Regions from separate parts of the Microbacterium sp. MEC084 genome, predicted to be linked through region 3. Evidence: predicted binding sites of a transcription regulator. Region 3 holds the regulator's gene; each other region holds the start of a gene.

Region 1 (6,592 bases), on a different contig from region 3:
GCCAGCCCGAGGAGCACGGCGAACGCCGCCGCGGGGAGAGGGGCGAGCGGCCGTCTGCGGGGTGCGGCCTGGCGCCGGGGGAGGTCCGTCGTCATATGCGTGTGGATCGCATCCCGGATGTCGCCGGCGGGTCTCGCCGCCGGACCGGGTCGCGGATCCTCTCGATTCTACGGAGGCGCCTGTGTGCATCCCGGATGCGCCGCGACTCGGCGAGGCGGTCGGGCCTCAGCCGCTCGCGCGCGCCACCAGGCGGGTCGGGATGACGGTGCGCTCGGGCACGGGACGGCCCTCGAGCCGGTCGATCAGCAGGGCGACGGCGGCGTCGCCGAGTGCGTCGAAGTCCTGCGCGACCGTGGTGAGCGGCGGCTGGTAGTCGGCCGCGTCGACCACGTCGTCGAAGCCGATCACCGCGACATCCGGGCGGCCGGCCTCGCGCAGCGCCCGCAGCAGGCCCAGCGCCATCTGGTCGTTCCCGGCGAACACGGCGGTGACCTCGGGGTCGGCGGCCAGCGCGACACCGCGCTCGTAGCCGGAGCGCGCCGACCAGTCGCCGCGGAGCGGCTCGGGTGCCGGGGCGCCGAGCGCCTCGCGCCAGCCGCGTTCTCGCTCGTCCGCGGCATACGAGCCCGCGGGGCCCGCGAGGTGGTGCACCGTGGCGTGACCCGCATCCCGGAGGCGGGCGACGGCGGCGGCCGCTCCCCCGGCGTGGTCCGACTCGATCGCGATCAGGCTGGGCGCCGGGGCCGAGTCGACGGCGACCAGCGGGAAGGCGGCGGCACCGGCGGCCCGCACGGTCGGCGTCGCCTCGTTGAGCGCGATCGCGCCGTCGACGCGGTGATCCGACAGCGCGGCGAACGCCGCCTGCGCCGATCCGGGTGTGTCGTCCGCGAGGGTCAGGACCAGCACGGCGTGGTCGCGCGCGGCCCCGGCCGCGACCACGGCCTCGAGCACGCGGGCGTTGCCGACCGTGGCGAGGGTGCGGACGAGGACGCCGATCGTGCGCGTGCGGCCGGTGCGCAGCGCGCGGGCGGCCCGGTTGGGGCGGTAGCCGAGCTCGGCCATGGCGGCCTCGACCCGCGCGCGGGTGGTGGGGTCCACGTTGGCGGCGCCGTTGGCCACGCGGGACACCGTCTGCCCCGAGACGCCCGCGAGCCGCGCGACGTCGGCGGCCGACACGCTGCGCGCCATCCTGCTCTCCTTCGATCGAAACCTCGTGTACCGCCTCTCGGCGTTCTGCCTCTATCATGCATGTTGACGTCAACATGCGCCGCATCTCCCGAAGGATCCCCATGACGCACACCCCCGACCTGCCCGCGACGGAGCTGGGCGCCGGCGTCGTGCGCCGCCCGGCCCGCCTCGCCGACGGCCGCGAGCTGATCTACTACGACGACCCCGGCACGACCCTGCCGCCCGAGCGCCGCGTCGACGAGCGCGAGCTCGACCCGCGCCCCGCGACGGCGACCATGCGCCGGGACGTGCTGACCGGCGACTGGATCTCGGTGGCGGCCGCGCGCCAGAACCGCGCGCACCTGCCCCCGGCCGACCTGGACCCGCTGGCGCCCCAGACGCCGACGAACCCGTCGGAACTGCCGTCGTCGTACGACGTCGCGGTGTTCGAGAACCGCTCGCCCTCCTTCGGCCCCGCGCTGGACGAGGCGTTCGGCGACGCTCCCGCGGCGGAGGACGCTCCGCGCGGCCTGGACGACCTGAACGCCCCCGGCCTCGGCCGTTCGCGCACCTCGGTCGGCCGCTGCGAGGTCGTGTGCTTCAGCCCGGAGCGCACCGGCTCGTTCGGCACGCAGTCGGTCACGCGCGCGCGCACCGTGATCGAGGCCTGGGCCGACCGCACGGCCGCGCTGTCGGCGCTGCCCGGCGTGCGACAGGTGTTCGTGTTCGAGAACCGCGGCGAAGAGATCGGCGTCACGCTGCAGCACCCGCACGGCCAGATCTACGCCTACCCCTACGTCACGCCGCGCACGCAGCTGCTGCTGGCGTCGATCGAGCGCGAGGGCGCGGACCTGTTCGACCGCATCATCGAGTTCGAGTCGGCGGGACCCCGCGTCGTCCTCGAGGGCGAGCACTGGATCGGCTACGTGCCGTTCGCCGCGCGCTGGCCCGTCGAGGTGCACCTCGCGCCGCGCCGCCACGCGGCCGACTTCGCCGAGCTCACGGCCGAGGAGCGCGACGAGCTCGCGCCGCTCTACCTGCGCCTGCTGCGCGGTGTCGACGCCCTGTACACGACGCCGACCCCGTACATCGCGGCGTGGCACCAGGCACCGGTCGAGGTCGGCCGCGACAGCGCCCGCCTGCACCTGCAGCTCACGTCGCCGCGTCGCGCGGCCGACAAGCTCAAGTTCCTCGCGGGCTCGGAGGCCGCGATGGGCGCGTGGATCGGCGACGTGCCGCCCGAGCAGTCCGCGGAGCGCCTGCGCATCGCGATCGCCGAGGCCGACCAGGCCGCGGGGGTCGGCGCGTGACCGCCCTCGTCCAGGCTCAGGAGCTCTTCGCCCGGGTCGCCGGATCCCCCGCCGCCGGCGTGTGGTCGTCGGCCGGCCGCGCGAACCTGATCGGCGAGCACACCGACTACAACGAGGGCTTCGTGCTGCCCTTCGCGATCCAGCACCGCACCTACGCCGCCGCGGCCACGCGCGGCGACGGCGTGGTCCGCGTGGTGTCGACGTTCGCCGAGCAGCCGGTCGAGCTGCCCGTCGCCGAGCTCGCCGCGACGTTCGACGGCCCCGCCGGTCACGCGGTGACGGGCGGCGTCGTGCCCGAGTGGGCCGCGTACGCGCTGGGCGTGGCCTGGGCCGCGCTCGCCGCATCCGGGCGCGCCGCGGCGGACGTGCCGGGCGTCGACATCGCGATCGCGTCGGATGTCCCGATCGGCGCCGGACTGTCGTCGTCGGCGGCGATCGAGGGCGCCGTGGCCTCGGCGCTCGACGAGCTGTGGGGCCTCGGCCTCGCGCCCCTCGACATGGCGCGCGTCGGGCGCCGCGCCGAGAACGAGGCGGTCGGCGCCCCCACCGGGATCATGGACCAGGTCTCGTCGATCATGGGCCGCGCGGACGCCGCGACGTTCCTCGACTGCCGCAGCCTCGAGACCCAGTCGGTCGACCTCGGCTTCGCGCGCGAGGGGCTCTCGCTCCTCGTGATCGACACGCGTGTCAAGCACTCGCACTCGACCGGCGGCTACCGCGAGCGCCGCGAGGCGTGCGAGCGGGGCGCGGCCGCCATGGGCGTGCCCGCGCTGCGCGACGTCACCGTCGCGGACCTGGATCGCGCGCGCGAGCTCCTCGACGACGTGACGTTCCGCCGCATCCGGCACATCGTCACCGAGAACCAGCGCGTGCTCGACACGGTCGAGACTCTGCGCGCTCAGGGGCCGCGCGCCATCGGCGACCTGCTGGTCGCCTCGCACGTCTCGATGCGGGACGACTTCCAGATCTCGGTGCCCGAGCTCGACACGGCCGTGGAGACCGCGCTCGCCGAGGGCGCGGTCGGCGCCCGCATGACGGGCGGCGGCTTCGGCGGAGCGGCGATCGCGCTCGTGGACGAGGCGCGCGTCGACGCCGTGGCCGAGGCCGCGGCAGCCGCGTTCGCGGACCGCGGCTTCGCCGCTCCCCATGCCTTCACGGTCGTGCCCTCGGAGGGTGCACGCCGCGACGTCTGACGCCCCCGGCACGCGAGGAGGGACCCGGCCGCCGGCCGGGTCCCTCCTCGTCTGCGCGGGCTACGCCGTCAGCTCGGGCGTGACGTCCTGCGACGCGGTCATGGAGCGCTGGACCTCGATCTTGCGCGGCTTGGCCTTCTCGCTGATCGGGATGAGCACGCTCAGCACGCCGTTGTCGTAGGTCGCCGAGATTCCGGCCGTGTCGATGCCCTGCCCCAGGTTGAGCTGGCGCAGGTACGAGCCCGTGGCGCGCTCGCGGGTGATCCACTTCACGCCCTCGGCGCTGCGGGCGGTTCGCTCGGCGCGGATGGTGAGCAGCTGGCCGTCCACGTCGATGTCGACGCTGCCCGGGTCGATGCCCGGCAGGTCGGCGCTCAGGACGTAGTGGTCGCCGTCGCGGTACAGGTCCATCGGCATCAGCCGCGGACCCTGCCGGTCGAACAGCTGCTCGGCCACGCGGTCGAACTCACGGAACGGGTCGAAGAACATCGCCATCGTGATTCCTCCTCCTGTCTGCTCGTGGCGATTCAGACCTGAGTCATGAGGACTCAATTCCGTTTTAGCACTCTCGGGGTGAGAGTGCAAGATCCGTTTTCTGCCCCTTCCATGTCTCAGTTCGGCGCGGAATCCGGGGGCGATTCCGCGCGGAACTGAGACACGGCACGGGGTTGAATGGGACCGTGACCCCGAACCCCGATGCCGCCCTGTGCTCCGCGCTCGCCAGCGACCTGGCGGCCGCGCGCTTCCGCTCGGAGGCGCTGCGCGCCGCGTGGGGCGTCGAGGCCGACGACGCGATCGGGCGCGGCCTGAGGGTCCCGGCGCTGCGCGCGCTCGGCGGCAGGTCGGATGCGCTCGCGACGCTCGGACGGCTGCTGGTGCTCGGCATCGCGCAGCCCTTGCCGGCGGTGGATGCGGCGCTGCCGCGCCTCGGCGCCCGCGGCCTCCAGTCGCTCGGCCTGGCCGAGGTCGCGGGCGATGCGGTCGAGCCGCGCGCGATCGTCCGGCCCCAGTCGTACCTCGACAGCGAGGGAGCGGGCGAGTGGTGGTTCGCGAGCGACCTGGACGAGCTCGCGATCGGCGGCGGGGCGCTCGCCGAGGACCACGTGCTCGGCGTCGGCGGGGCCTCGCTCACGCTGGCCGGCCTGCAGCTGCCGACGCCCGCGCGGCGCGTGCTCGACCTCGGCACCGGGTGCGGCGTGCAGGCGCTGCGCGCCCTGCGGTACGCCGACTCCGCGGTCGCGACGGACCTCTCCGAGCGCGCGCTCGCGTTCGCGCGCCTGAACGCGCTGCTCAACGCCGAGGGCGGTCGGGTGGAGACCCGGCACGGCAGCCTCATCGATCCGGTCGCGGGCGAGACGTTCGACCGGGTCGTCTCCAATCCGCCGTTCGTGATCACGCCGCGCGCCCTGGGCGTGCCGGACTACGAGTACCGCGACGGCGGGATGGTCGGGGATGCGCTGGTCGAGAAGGTGATCGCCGGCGTCGGCGCCGTCCTCGAGCCCGGCGGCGTCGCCCAGCTGCTGGGCAACTGGGAGACCCGCGGCGGCGTCGACGGGCTCGACCGCGTGCGCGCGTGGATCGAGTCGTCGGATGTCCCGCTGGACGCCTGGGTCGTCGAGCGCGAGCAGCTCGATCCCATCCAGTACGCGGAGATGTGGATCCGCGACGGCGGGACGGTGCCGGGCTCCGCGCGGCACGACGCGCTGCTGGGCGCCTGGCTGGACGACTTCGCCGAGCGCGGCGTGAGCGCGATCGGCTTCGGGTACGTGCTGCTGCGACGGGCGGCGGATGAGCCGACCCTCGCGCGATACGAGCGCGTGCCCCAGCCGATCCCGTCGGAGGGCGGCCTCGGCATCCACCTCGCGGAGGCCCTCGCCGCGCACGACCGGCTCGTCGCGATGGACGACGACGCGCTCGCCGAGGCCACGCTCCGCACCGCCCCGGACGTCACGGAGGCGCGGCATCACCTGCCGGGCGTCGCGGATCCGCAGGTGATCGAGCTGCGGCAGGGCGGCGGGTTCGGCCGTGCGCTGCAGGCCGACCCGGGGCTCGCCGCCCTGGTGGGCGCGTGCGACGGCGACCTGCCGGTGGGCCCGCTGATCGCGGCGATCGCGGACCTGCTCGAGGTCGACGGCGCGGCGCTGCGGGCCGAGCTGCTGCCGCGCGTGCGGGAGCTGATCGTGGACGGGTTCCTGCGGCTGTCCTGAGGCGGATCAGCCGGCGGCGACAAGCGCGACGGCGACCGCGCACGCCGCGAGGCCGACCGCCTGGCCGCGGTGGATGCGCTCGCGCAGGACGAGCGCGGCGAGGATCACGGTCGCGGCCGGGTAGAGCGCCGAGATGACCGAGACCACGGTCAGCAGGCCGTGCTGGGTCGCGAACAGGAAGAAGGTCAGCGCCGTGGCGCCGAGCACTCCGGGGAGCAGCGCGAGCCCCGCGCGGCGCGAAGGCAGCGCGATCCCCGCCCGCACGAGAAGGACGCCGGCCGCGAGCACGACGACCGCGACGAGCATCGCGAGCGCGTTGGGCCAGAGTCCCGCCTCCTCCCGGAACTGGCCGATCGCCGCGAAGGCCGTGCCGAATCCGAGGCCGGCGAGGACGCCGTCCCGGATCGACGCGGCGGTGCCGGTCCGAGACGCAGCGTGCGCCGGGGGCACCCGCGCGACGAGCCAGATCGCGACGAGCCCGACCGCGATGCCGCCCCACACGAGCGGCGCGGGCCGCTCGCCGCCGGCGACGCCGGCCACCACGGGCACGGCCGCGCTGACGACGGCCGAGATCGGCGCGACCACGCTCATCCGGCCCGCCGCGAGCCCGCGGTAGAGGAACGCGGTGCCGAGGGCGGATCCGGTGCCGGCCAGCGCGGCCCACGCGAGGTCGACCGGAGCCGGGGCGCCGCCGATCGCGAGCGCAGCGGCGCCC
Region 2 (6,592 bases), on a different contig from region 3:
GGGGCAGCGCGTGGATCTCGTCCGCCTCCAAGACCGCCGCCGCGGGGACCCCGCTCGACATCCCGCTCGCCTACAAGGACGAGGTCTACGTGCGCTCGCATTACGACGCGATCACCATCGCGGCTCCCGACGGCCCGAGGCCGGACGAGCTGCTGATCTGCGTCGCCGTCTCGACTGGCGGCCGCGTCCACGCCCGCGTGGGCGGATTGACGGTCGCCGACGTGGTCGGCCAAACGACCTCGGCCGGTTGAAGAAAGGACATCCATGCCGCTGAACATCAAGGACCTCACTGTCAGCAGCCCCGACATCGCTCCCCTGGGGCCCATCGACCCCAGGTTCACCCTGGAAGATGGCAACCAGGTGCCGCGCATCTCCATCACGGGAGTCCCCGAGGGCACGGTCGAAGTGGCGCTGATCTGCCATGACCCGGATGCGCCGCTCCCGAACGGGTTCACCCACTGGGTCCTGTACGGCCTGCCGGCCCACGATGTGGAACTCGGACCGGACGCGGACGCCGTCTACCGGCCCGGCCCCAACGGTGCCGGGCTCACGCGGTGGGCGGGGCCGCAGCCACCCGCCCGGCACGGGCTCCATCACTACTACTTCTGGGCCTATGCCCTGGACACGGTCGTGGAGGGCACCCCCAACCGGGAGGAATTTCTTGCCACGTACGGCGAGAACGTGATCGAGCAGAACCGCCTCGTGGGCGTGTTCTCAAACGAGGGCTGACCGCCGTACTACCTCGGGAGGCGGTCTCTGGGCTACCTCCCGAGGCACGTCCGTCGGCCAGTTTGTCAGCATCAAGCGCACCTCCAACGGCGAGTTCGACCTGACCCTCTCCGTACTCGCGCGGGGCCAACTTCGAGGTTTGACGGTAAGTCGCTCAGTGCATCTCAAGCTAGCTGCTCGCGGTTCGGCATCCCCGTTATGCGAGCGGCGGATGCCTTCAGGTTCGGGCACCGAGCATCACTACAGCGCTCTCTTTAGCTTCACAACGCGCGACGTCCTCGCTAGTGAAGCACTCCAGACTCTTAGCGTCGCGTTACCGCCGGACATGACGAAACCCCCGCGATCCCAGTGTTTCCAAGGGTTCTGCGGGGGTTTCGGATGGCGGTGACGGTGGGATTTGAACCCTGATCGGGGGTTTGACGCCGTAGGCCCTCGGAGCCGGGAACCGCGTGATCTCGCGGAAGTTGGGCACATCCCGGTACGTCTGCTCGGACACGCCGAGCTCCCGACACACCGCGGCGACATCCTGCCCGTCGGCGAGCATCCTGTCGGCCTGCCCGAGCTTACGGACGACCTGCTCCGGGGTGTGACGCTTCCTGCTGTTCGACATGATCTGACCAGTCTCCCTGCCCGCGACTCCGGGCGCCAGGACGACTCTCAGAACCACCGGACCTACGAAACGGGGTCAGCCCACCGGAAGCACCTGAATGGCCTGTGGGGCGTTGACGCTGACGCGCTTGCGGTCATCGAGTGGAATGAGGACGAGACGGCGGAGTGGATCGAAGACGCCAACCCTGTCCAACTGTTTCATGGGCGTACCGTCGAGCCTCAGCCTGCCGAGGAGCCAGCAGATCGGCAGGAACCGTTGCCGAACGGGGTGGATGGGATTCTCGAGCACATCGCGGCGATGGCGGCTGGCTACTCGTCGGGTTTGAAGTGGAATGAAGAAGACAAACTCAAAGCAGACATGATGAACAGGCCGGATCGCTGGGTGCCAATCACCGTCGAACAGGTGCGCGCCAAGTGCCGGGCACTCGGCATGCGGCCGGACGACGTTGACACCGTCGCGGGGTTCCTGCAGCGACGGAAGGAAGGCCGCCGCTTCAACGTACAGAGCTCGTACCGCACGTTCCGTTTCAACTGATCTGAGCCGCCCGGCTACTCCCCAACGACGACGCCTATCGCGACAAGAGCGTTCCGCTCCTGGAGCGCATGCACTCGCGATGGCGCACCGCATCATGGGGAAGGGGGGCTTCGCGACTGCTGAGCCTTCCGACGAGGAGTAGGTGCTGTTCATCACCGGCGCAACACTCGCCTGATCGTCGACTCGCTCACTCCGTACATCTCCATCAGCTCGCGACGGGTCGTCCCGCTGTCGAACAAGCGCCGAGCCTCAGCCTTCTGCTCCTCGCTGAGGGCTGCACGCTTCGCCTTGATGGTGAGGTCGAATCCAGCGCGGCGGAGGGTGTCTCGTACGGTGTTGCGGCGCACGTTGTAGCGCTCGGCAAGCTCGTACGTTGAGGCGCCAGCCTCGTAGTCCTCGATGAGGAGCTTGACGACAGAGCGATGCAGCGTGTTCTGCTGGGGGAGCGGGCGGTCGTTGATCTCTCGTGTCGACTCGCGTGCCGTGGCCAGGAGATCGGCCAATTCCGCAGTTCTCCGCCCTTGTTGGCAGTAGTTTCGTAGCACCCCGACCAAAAAGCCCTCATGAGAAGCCATTTTCATCAGGGCTTTGTCATGTCTTCCGACGGATTCTTGTTGGTCCCCTCTGGTCCCCTCGCCGCCGCATCGGTGCCTGCTCACGGACGTCGGAGACCGTATCTGGCTCTCTGGAGGTCGTTGCCTGTGGATAAGGCGACCAAAAGGGGACCAGAGCCGCCGTCGTGGCTCCCGGCTACCCGTCACAGTGACCTCGAGGCCTCGCGCCGGCCCGGTCTGCTGGCCTTGGCGCATCGGGGACTGTCTGAATAACGGTGTGTGGGGTCCGGCCTGATCCGAAAGGAGACGGCCGTGGCTGACACGACCGAGTTGTTGGAAGACGCGATGATCGATCCCGTGACGGGAGAGATCATCGATCAGAAAGACCTCGCCGAGCGGCTGCTCGCGCAAGCGAAGGAGCAGGGCATGAGCCTGGTCGGCCCTGGAGCGCTGCTGAACCAGCTCACGAAGAACGTCCTCGAGACGGCTTTGAACGCGGAGCTGACCGAGCACCTCGGCCACCCGCATGGCGGAACACCTGCCGGCACGAACATGCGCAACGACACCCGGACGAAGACGGTGCTCACCGAGATCGGTCCGGTCGAGATCGAGGTCCCGCGCGACCGAGACGGATCGTTCGAGCCGGTGATCGTCCCGAAGCGGAAGCGTCGCCTGGGCGGGATCGATCAGATCGTCCTATCGCTCAGCGCGCGCGGGCTCACGACCGGTGAGATCGCCGCTCACTTCGACGAGGTCGACGACGCGAAAGTGTCCAAGGGCAGGATCAGCCGGATCACCGAGAAGGTCGCCGGTGAGCTCGCGGAATGGTCGTGACGACCGCTGGATCCGATCTACCCGGTGATCTTCGTCGACGCGATCGTCGTCAAGGTCCGCGACGGGCAGGTCCGCAACACCCCGTTCTACGTCGTCATGGGCGTCACCGTGCACGGGGAACGCGACATCCTCGGGATCTGGGCCGGCGACGGCGCAGAGGGAGCCAGGTTCTGGCTGCAGGTGTTCACAGAGCTGAAGAACCGAGGCGTCGAGGACGTGTTCATCGCCGTCTGCGACGGGCTGAAGGGCCTCCCCGAAGCGATCAACACCACGTGGGAGCGGACCGTCGTGCAGCAGTGCATCGTGCACCTGATCCGCAACAGCTTCCGCTACGCCGGCCGGCAACACCGCAACGCGATCGTGAAAGCCCTCCGGCCCGTTTACACGGCACCCAGCGTGACTGCGGCGAGGGACCGGTTCGCCGAGTTCGCGGCCGAGTGGGGCGGCAGGTATCCGGCGATCGTGCAGCTGTGGGAGAACGCGTGGGCCGAGTTCGTGCCATTCCTCGAGTACGACGTCGAGATCCGGAAGGTGAAACGAGGCCGCGGCGCTGAAATGCCTCTACCTCGTGACCCGGTCACTTGACCCCACCGGCGGCGGCAGGGCACGCTGGGCGATCAGGTGGAAGCCCGTGCTCAACGCGTTCGCGATTACCTTCGCGGGACGGTTCGACAGAAGCAATCACTGAAAACCGTCGGGCCTCACACACCGTTGATCGGACAGTCCGGCAGGCTCCGAAAACTTTCTCTGAAGGTGGGAATAAAACGGCATGCTCGGATGTTCACCGCAAGTGAACTTGATTCGGGGTGACTCACTGCGTGAGAGGAGAGTGATGATGCTGTTCGATACGTTCAAGGAGCTGGACCGGATCAGCTCGGCGTTCTTCTCCGGGCTCCCGGAGTCTGCGCTGAGTTCGGCGCCGGTGAATCTTTACCGCGAGGACGACCGCTATGTGGTGGAGGCAGATCTTCCGGGGTTCGATCCGTCGTCGATCGATGTGTCGGCCGAGCCGGGGCTGCTGACCATCCGCGCGGATCGCGACACCTCCCGTGAGGATCACGGTGAGCGCTGGCTGGTCCGCGAGCGCAGTTCCGCGCGTGTGGTGCGACAGCTTGCGCTGGGCGACGAGGTGGATCTGGACGCGATCGCGGCCGACTACCGGGACGGAGTCCTGAAGATCACGCTGCCGGTAAGGGCTGACGCGCTCCCGCGCAAGGTCGCGGTCGCCGTGGGCTCGTCCGCTCCCGCTCAGCAGGCGATCGAGTCGGCCGGCGCGGCGGAGGATGTCGCGGGCCCAAAAGCCGTACCCGCGCATTCGGTCGCTTCCTGACCCGGTGGCTGCCTGGGGCCCGGAGGGGCCCCGGGCGCCGGATGCGCGGGAATGTCAACGTTCGCGTTGTCCGCTCCCGGCGAGTGGGGGTGGCGTGATGGATGCCTTCGAGCTGCTGGATTCGACAACGGCCATCGAATCCGCGCTCGTCTCGGAGGACGCGGACGACCTGGCCACCGTTCGAGATCTCTACCGCAGCGCACCCCCGATGGACGGGCCGCGGGTGACCACGGGCCTGGAGCCGGGGACACCGGCACCGGATTTCGCGCTCCCGGCCGCGGACGGCACCATCGTGCGGCTCTCGGAACTGCGCGGCTCGCCCGTGGCGGTGGTGTTCTACCCGCTGGACTGGAGCCCCGGGTGCAGCGTGCAGCTGGAGCTGTATGAGCAGGAGTATGACGAATTCGCGTCGCGCGGCATCCAGCTGCTCGGCATCTCGGTGGACTCGATCTACAGCCACGGCGCGTGGGCGGCGGTGCGCGGCATCCGCTACCCGCTGCTGAGCGACTTCCAGCCGCGGGGCGAGACGGCCCGCGCGTACAACGTGTGGCGCGATGCCGACGGGCACAGCGAACGCGCCGTCTACTTGATCGACGCTGACGGGGTCATCCGCTGGGCTCACGTGTCCGAGCGGCTGAAGGAGCTGCCCGACTTCGACGAGCTCGTGGCCGCTCTCGACCTCGTCGCGGACCGGCAGCACGACGACAAGGAGGTGCAGTGATGACCATCTGGGACATCACCCCCGCCCGCACGATGGTCGCGCCGCGGATGCGCACGGTGCCGGTGGCGATCTACGGCCACCGATGGTGCGGGATCACTCAGCTCATCCGGCGGGCACTGGATCGGGCGGGTATCGGCTACGACTACGTCGACCTCGACGAGCACCCCTCCGTGTACTCCCGTCTGGAAGCGCTGACCGGCGGGCGGCTCCGCACGCCGGTCGTGCACATCGACGGGGAGTGGCTCATGGAGCCCAGCCTCCGTCAGGTGCAGGCCGTGCTCGCCCGGCACGGAGTACGGCTGTGAACGTGGTGACCTGCCCGGGGTGCGCGGCGAAGAACCGCGTGCCCCAGGCACGTGCGGGCAAGGTGCGCTGTGCGAAATGCCATGCCGACCTGCCCTGGCTCGTGGAAGCCGACGACAACTCCTTCGACACGGTCGTCGCCGAGGCGACTCTGCCGGTGCTCGTGGACGTGTGGGCACCCTGGTGTGGACCCTGCCGGCAGATCGCCCCGGTCGTCGACGGGCTCTCCCGCGAGTTCGCCGGACGCCTCAAAGTCGCCAAGGTCAACGCGGACACGTCCCCGCGCGTCTCCCAGCGCCACGGAGTGTCCTCGATCCCCACCCTCCTGCTCTACCGCGACGGGAAAGAAATAGACCGGATGATTGGCGCTGTCCCCGCCCCGCAACTGCGCGCCTGGGTCGAACGCACACTCACCACCTGAGGCTGATGCAGCGCCGTCCGAAGTTGAGTCACATCGGCTCAACGTTCGGGAATGTGGGCTGATCCGTACGTGTTGTCAGTGGTGAGCGTGGGGCGCGCCGCCCACTCGAACACATCGACGGACATGAGGAAGAGGGGAACAGGGAGGTAATTCAGCGATGCGCCGCTACTACAACGGACTGAAGACAGCCGTGCTGCTCGGTCTGCTGACCGGCCTGATCCTGGCAGTCGGTTACGGGCTCGGTGGCAGCACTGGCCTCCTCGTGGCGACGGTGCTGTCCCTGGTGATGAACGGTGTGGCCTACTTCGCCTCGGACCGGATCGCGCTGGCCGCCATGGCCGCCGAGCCGATCACTGAGCGCGAAGCGCCGCAGCTGTACGCGATGGTGCGCGAATTGGCAGCTGCCGCAGGGCAGCCGATGCCCCGGCTGTACGTGAGTCGGATGCCGCAGCCAAATGCGTTCGCCACCGGCCGCAACCCCGAGAACGCCGCAGTGTGCGTCACCGAGGGTATTCTGCGGATTCTGAGCCCGCGGGAGCTGCGTGCGGTGCTGGCC
Region 3 (6,592 bases):
CCGTCAGCGCGCACGTCGCCCTGGGCGGCCTCACCCCCGACGACGTCGAGGTGCAGCTGGTCTACGGCCGCGCCGAGGGCGACGACCAGCTCTCATCGGTGCAAGCGGCCCCGCTGAGCCCGCGCGACTCGTTCTCCGGAGGACGCACGGCGTTCGCCGGAGCCGTGCGCCTGGACCGCGCGGGCCCCTTCGGCTACACGGTGCGCGTCGTCCCCCGCCACGAGCGCCTGGCGTCCACGGCCGAGCTCGGGCTCGCCGCCCTGGCCTAGGGCGCGCGAGGGGGCTCGGCGCGTTTCGTCTCCGCTTCGCTCCGCTCAACGACCGGATGTCCCCCGGTCGTTGAGCGGAGCGAGCGCCAGCGAGCGGAGACGAAACGCCTGAAGCGCCCCTCGGCTCAGGCCGACTCGAGCACGACGACCGAGCGTGCCCCGATGCGGAACGTGCCGCCGGCGGGGTACACCGCCCCGACCGCGATCTCCGGGTCGGTCGACAGCGCCACGCGCCCCGCGGGCTCCCACTCCTGCATCGCGAGCGTGATGTCGACCGCGTGATCCGCCGCGTTGAACCACAGCAGGAACGACGCGTCCATCTGCTGCTCGCCGCGGGGTCCCGGCTCGCGCAGCGGCTTGCCCGACAGGAACATCCCGATCGTGCGCAGGTGGTGGTCGTGCCAGTCGGCACTGCGCATCGCGCGCCCGTCCGGGTGCATCCAGGCCAGGTCGTTCGGGCCGTCCTTGATGATGGGCCGCCCCTCGAACCAGTGGCGCTGCCTCAGGGCGGGGTGTTCGCGCCGCAGCTTGAGCGCGGCCTTCGTGATCTCATACACGTCGAGCCAGGCGTCATCCGGCCGCCAGTCGAGCCACGAGATCTCGTTGTCCTGGCAGTAGGCGTTGTTGTTGCCGCCCTGTGTGCGGCCGCGCTCGTCGCCCGCCGTGAGCATGGGCACGCCGTTGGACAGGCACAGCGTCACCATGAGGTTCGCGGCCTGGCGGCGACGCAGGGCGAGGATGTCCGGATCGTCCGTCTCGCCCTCGACGCCGTGGTTCCACGACCGGTTGTTGTCGGTGCCGTCGCGGTTGTCCTCGCCGTTGGCCTCGTTGTGCTTGTGGTCGTACGAGACCAGATCGCGCACCGTGAAGCCGTCGTGCGCCGTGATGAAGTTCACCGAGTTGTAGGCCGAGCGGCCGTCGTCCGCGTACAGGTCGCTGGAACCCGCGAGCCGGGTCGCGACGTCGCGGATGGGCGCGTGCCCGCGCCAGTAGTCCCGGATCGTGTCGCGGTACTTGTCGTTCCACTCGACCCACGGCGGCGGCATCTTGCCGACCAGGTAGCCGTCCATCGACGTGTCCCACGGCTCGGCGATCAGCTTGACGTGACGCAGGATCGGATCCTGATCGATCGCGATGAGCAGCGCGTTCTGGAAGTCGACGTCGTAGCCGGTGCGGGTGAGCGCCGACATCAGGTCGAATCGGAACCCGTCGACGTGCATCTCGGTCACCCAGTACCGCAGGGAGTCCAGGATGAGGCGCAGCGCGAGCGGGTTCCAGGTGTTCACCGTGTTGCCGCAGCCCGTGACGTCCCAGTACCGGTCGTCGAAGCCGCCGTCCTCGGCGATCACGCGCTTGTAGAAGCCGCGGTCGTCGAAGCCGCGGAACGACAGTGTCGGGCCGTTGGGGCCGGCCTCCGCCGTGTGGTTGTAGACCACGTCGAGGATGACCTCGATACCCGCCCGGTGCAGCGACTTGACCATGTGCTTGAACTCGGCGACCTGCTGCCCACGGTCGCCGGATGAGCTGTACGACGCATCGGGGGCGAAGTAGCACAGGGTGTTGTAGCCCCAGTAGTTCACGACCCCGCGCTCGAGCAGGGCCGGCTCCGAGAAGAACTGCTGCACCGGCAGCAGCTCGACCGCCGTGACGCCGAGGTCGCGCAGGTACTCGACCACGGCGGGCTCGGCGAGGCCCGCGTACGTGCCGCGCAGGTGCTCCGGGATCCGGTCGTGCAGCTTGGTGAAGCCCTTGACGTGGAGCTCGTAGATGACCGTGTCGCGCCAGCGGCGCTTCATCGGCGTGTCGCCCTCCCAGTCGAACGACGGATCCACGACCACGCTGCGCCCGGTGTAGCCGGCGGAGTCCGTGTCGTCGCGCACGGCCGGGTCGTCCTCGCGCGCTCCGTAGATGGGCTGCTCGGCGATGATCGTGCCGCTCGTCGCGAGCCCGTACGGGTCGAGCAGGAGCTTGTGGGGGTTGAACCGGAAGCCGTTGTCGGGATCCCACGGGCCGTCCACCCGGTAGCCGTACCGCTGGCCGGGCGCGATGTCGGGAAGGGCGCCGTGCCAGATGCCCTGCGAGTGCTCGGTCAGCTCGTACTGCCGCTCGGAGCCGTCGTCGTCGAACAGGCACAGCGTCACGCCGGTCGCGTTCGGCGAGTACACCGCGAAGTTCGTGGACTCGGGCGTCCACGTCGCGCCGAGCGGCCAGTTCCGACCGGGCCAGACCTTAGCGGTCTGACCCCAGCTCGTCCAGCTCTGAGGGCTCATCCCGCCCATTCTGCCCGCTCAGTGGAACCGCTCTCTCCACCGGCGCGCGAGATGCCGTCATCCGGATCGCGCGGCGCGCCAGTTCTGCGGCGGGTGCCACAGCACGAGCTCGGCGCTGCGACGCACGCGCGTCTCCGCCCGCAGCGTCACGACCGACCCGGTCGCCCCGGCCGCGAAGACGCGCGCGCCCGGGCGGCTCTCGATCTCGGCGCGCAGGCGGTGCTCGAGCTCGGCGACGCGGCGCCGCAGGTCGCGCACCTCGTCCTCGAGGTCCAGCACGCGCGCGATCGCCGCGAGGCTCATCCCCTCGCCCGACAGCTTGGCGACCTCGCGCAGCTGCTGGATGTTGCGCGCCGAGTACCGGCGCGACCCTCCGCGCGTGCGGCTGGGGACGACGAGCCCGATGCGGTCGTACTGCCGCAGCGTCTGGGGGTGCATCCCCGCCAGCTCCGCGGCGACGGCGATCGCGAAGACGGGCGCGTCCTCATCCACGTCGTACGTGTCGCTCATCCGTCCCACCTCCTCGCTGTCCTCGCCGTGTCTCACTTCGTGCCGGAATCCGGGCCGGATTCCGGCACGAAGTGAGACATCCTCCTCAGGCTATGAGCCCTGTGCCTTGGCCATGATCTCGGCGCGCGGGTTGCCCTGCGGGCCGACCTCGACGAAGCGCTCGAGCGCCTCGCGCGCGGCGTCGTCGAGGTGCGAGGGCACCACGACCTGGACCTCGGCGAGCAGGTCGCCGGTGCCCTTCTGCGTCGTGATCCCCCGACCCTTGACGCGCAGCACGCGCCCCGACGGGGTGCCGGGGGCGACGCGCAGCTTGACCGGCTCGCCGCCGAGCGTCGGCACCTCGATCGTCGCCCCGAGGGCGGCCTCCGCAAACGTCACCGGCACCACGACGCGGAGGTTGAGGCCCTCGCGCTTGAACACCGGATGCGGCCGCACCGCGACCTCGACGACGATGTCGCCGTTCTCGCCGCCGTCGGGCGACGGGCGCCCCTTGCCGCGCAGGCGGATCTTCTGCCCGTCCGCGACGCCGGCCGGGATCTTGATCTTGAACGGCTTGCCGTCCTCGCTCTGCAGCGTGATCGTCTCGCCCTTGGCCGCGGTGATGAAGTCGATCGTGGTGCGCGCGCGGACGTCGGCGCCCTTGTGAGGCCCGCCGTAGCCGCGGAAGCCTCCCGAGGGCTGGCCGAATCCGCCCGTGCCGAACCGGCCGCCGCCGCCCTGGTTGAACATCGCGAAGATGTCGTCGAAGTCGGCGGCCGACCCGCGGTTCTGCGTGAACATGCTGAACACATCGTCGAAGCCGCCGGCCGAGCCGCCGCCCGCCGTGAAGCGCGCGCCCGAGCCCATGGCGCGGATCTGGTCGTACTCCTCGCGCTGGGCCGGGTCGGACAGCACCGAGTACGCCTCGCTGATCTCCTTGAACTTCGCCTCGGCGGCGGTGTCGCCGGGCTTGGAGTCCGGGTGATACTGCCGCGCGAGCTTGCGGTAGACCTTCTTCAGCTCGGCGGCGCTGACGTCCTTCGACACCCCCAGGACCTTGTAGAAGTCCTTCTCGAACCAGTCCTGACTGGCCATCGGCGCCTCGCTTACTCTGCCGGCACCGCGACGACGACCTTCGCCGGACGCAGTTCGACGTCGCCCAGGCGGTAGCCGACCTCGACGACCTCGAGCACGGTGGTCTCGGTCGCGCCGGGCGTCGGCTGCTGGAAGATCGCCTCGTGGTGCTGCGGGTCGAAGGCCTCGCCGGCCTCGCCGAACGCGATCACGCCGAGGCGCTCGGCCACGCCGCGCACCTTCTCGGCGATCGCGGCGAAGGGCGTGCCCTCCGCGAGGTCGCCGTGCTTCTCGGCGCGGGCGAGGTCGTCGAGCACGGGCAGCAGGCCGCGGGCGGCCTCTCCCTTCGCGCGGGCGACCTCGACGTGGCGCTGGTCCTCGGTGCGACGCCGGTAGTTGGCGTACTCCGCCTGGAGGCGCTTCAGGTCGTGCAGCAGCTGCGTCTCGTAGTCGCTCTTCACCTGCTCGGCCGCCTCCTCCAGCTGGTCGGCGTTCAGGATGTCGTCGACGGTGAGCTCGAACTCGGCCGTCTCCTCGGCGGTCGGCTCGGCACCGGCATCCGCGGTCTCCTCGGAGACCTGCTCCTCCTGCGCCTCGGGGGCGGCGGTGTCCTGCACCTCCGCCCCCTCGGCTGCGGGCCGGACCTCGTCGCCGTCGTTCACGGGCTTGCGGTCCTTGTCGCTCATCAGGCCTTCTTGTCCTCGTCGTCCTCGACCACCTCGGCGTCGATGACGTCCTCGTCGGCGGCGGTCTGCTCACCGGCGGGGGCGTCGCCCGCGGGCGCTGCCTGCTCGGCCTGCGCCTGGGCGTAGATCGCCTCGCCGAGCTTGGTCTGGCTCTGGTTCAGCTTGTCGAACGCGGTCTTCACGGCCTCGTCGTCGTCGCCGGCGAGAGCCTTCTTGAGCTCGTCGACGTCGGCCTGCACCGACTCCTTGACGTCGGCCGGGAGCTTGTCCTCGTTGTCCTTGATCAGCTTCTCGATCGAGTACAACAGGGTCTCGGCCTGGTTGCGGGTCTCGGCGGCCTCGCGGCGCTTCTTGTCCTCGGCCGCGTGCTCCTCGGCCTCGCGCACCATGCGCTCGATGTCCTCCTTGGGCAGCGAGGAGCCGCCCGTGATGGTCATCGACTGCTCCTTGCCGGTGCCCTTGTCCTTGGCGGACACGTGCACGATGCCGTTCGCGTCGATGTCGAACGTGACCTCGATCTGCGGCACGCCGCGCGGGGCGGGCGCGATGTCGTTCAGGTCGAACGTGCCCAGCGGCTTGTTGTCGCGCGTGAACTCGCGCTCGCCCTGGAACACCTGGATCGACACCGACGGCTGGTTGTCGTCGGCCGTCGTGAACGTCTCGCTGCGCTTGGTCGGGATGGCCGTGTTGCGCTCGATGAGCTTGGTCATGATGCCGCCCTTGGTCTCGATGCCGAGGCTCAGGGGGGTGACGTCGATCAGCAGCACGTCCTTGCGCTCGCCCTTGAGGACGCCGGCCTGCAGGGCGGCGCCGACGGCGACGACCTCGTCCGGGTTCACGCCCTTGTTGGGCTCCTTGCCGGTCTCGCGCTTGACGAGGTCGCTCACGGCGGGCATGCGGGTCGAGCCGCCGACGAGCACCACGTGGGCGATGTCGGACACCTTGATGCCGGCCTCGCGGATGACGTCCTCGAACGGCTTGACGGTGCGCTCGAGCAGGTCCTTCGTGAGCTCCTCGAACTTGGCGCGCGTGAGGGTCTCGGACAGCGAGACGGGGCCCGACTCGGTGAGCGACAGGTAGGGCAGGTTGATGCTGGTCGAGGTCGAGCTCGACAGCTCCTTCTTCGCCTGCTCCGCGGCCTCCTTGAGGCGCTGCAGGGCGATCTTGTCGCCCGAGACGTCCACGCCCGTCGTGGCCTTGAACTGCTGGATCAGCCAGTCGACGATCCGCTGGTCCCAGTCGTCGCCGCCGAGGCGGTTGTCACCGGCCGTGGCGCGGACCTGGATGGTCGAGAAGTCGTCGTCCTTGCCCACCTCGAGGAGGGAGACGTCGAACGTGCCGCCGCCGAGGTCGAAGACGAGGATGAGCTCGTCCTCCTTGCCCTTGTCGAGGCCGTAGGCCAGGGCGGCCGCGGTGGGCTCGTTGATGATGCGCAGCACGTTGAGGCCGGCGATCTCGCCCGCCTCCTTGGTGGCCTGGCGCTCGGCGTCGTTGAAGTACGCGGGCACCGTGATGACGGCGTCGGTGACCGTGTCGCCGAGGTACTGCTCGGCGTCGCGCTTGAGCTTCATCAGGATGCGCGCCGAGATCTCCTGCGGCGTGTACTTCTTGCCGTCGACCTCGAACGTCCAGTCGGTGCCGATGTGGCGCTTGACCGACGCGATCGTGCGGTCGACGTTGGTGACGGCCTGGCGCTTGGCGGTCTCGCCGACGAGGACCTCGCCGTCCTTGGTGAACGCGACGACCGAGGGGGTCGTGCGGAAGCCCTCGGCGTTCGCGATGACCTTCGGCTCACCGCCCTCGA

The links. The regulator HspR, encoded in region 3, represses chaperone genes until heat shock. The targets are predictions, from matches to a motif close to AAGTTGAGTCNNNNNGACTCAACTT.
Region 1: a site for HspR is predicted at 4,201-4,225, ahead of B5M43_RS11640 (Hsp20/alpha crystallin family protein). Genes of this name have one in related genera too.
Region 2: a site for HspR is predicted at 4,055-4,079, ahead of B5M43_RS14095 (Hsp20/alpha crystallin family protein). Genes of this name have one in related genera too.

Annotation. Positions count from the first base shown of each region.
Region 1 is NZ_MYFP02000015.1:1,493-8,084, reverse strand. It holds gene B5M43_RS11660 (DUF6049 family protein) at 1-95, opposite strand, end outside; gene B5M43_RS11655 (LacI family DNA-binding transcriptional regulator) at 226-1,188, opposite strand; gene galT (galactose-1-phosphate uridylyltransferase) at 1,290-2,477, shown strand; gene galK (galactokinase) at 2,474-3,670, shown strand; gene B5M43_RS11640 (Hsp20/alpha crystallin family protein) at 3,731-4,165, opposite strand; gene B5M43_RS11635 (methyltransferase) at 4,351-5,877, shown strand; gene B5M43_RS11630 (EamA family transporter) at 5,884-6,592, opposite strand, start outside.
Region 2 is NZ_MYFP02000029.1:3,410-10,001, reverse strand. It holds gene B5M43_RS14125 (amino acid synthesis family protein) at 1-251, shown strand, start outside; gene B5M43_RS14120 (YbhB/YbcL family Raf kinase inhibitor-like protein) at 265-729, shown strand; partial or broken gene B5M43_RS14115 (IS3 family transposase) at 1,208-1,339, opposite strand; gene B5M43_RS14110 (hypothetical protein) at 1,316-1,873, shown strand; gene B5M43_RS14105 (helix-turn-helix domain-containing protein) at 2,026-2,376, opposite strand; partial or broken gene B5M43_RS14100 (IS256 family transposase) at 2,773-3,949, shown strand; gene B5M43_RS14095 (Hsp20/alpha crystallin family protein) at 4,094-4,591, shown strand; gene B5M43_RS14090 (redoxin domain-containing protein) at 4,689-5,312, shown strand; gene B5M43_RS14085 (glutaredoxin domain-containing protein) at 5,312-5,617, shown strand; gene trxA (thioredoxin) at 5,614-6,036, shown strand; gene B5M43_RS14075 (M48 family metalloprotease) at 6,194-6,592, shown strand, end outside.
Region 3 is NZ_MYFP02000002.1:170,689-177,280, forward strand. It holds gene glgP (alpha-glucan family phosphorylase) at 1-269, shown strand, start outside; gene glgX (glycogen debranching protein GlgX) at 395-2,539, opposite strand; gene B5M43_RS03440 (heat shock protein transcriptional repressor HspR) at 2,597-3,049, opposite strand; gene B5M43_RS03445 (DnaJ C-terminal domain-containing protein) at 3,140-4,123, opposite strand; gene B5M43_RS03450 (nucleotide exchange factor GrpE) at 4,135-4,788, opposite strand; gene dnaK (molecular chaperone DnaK) at 4,788-6,592, opposite strand, start outside.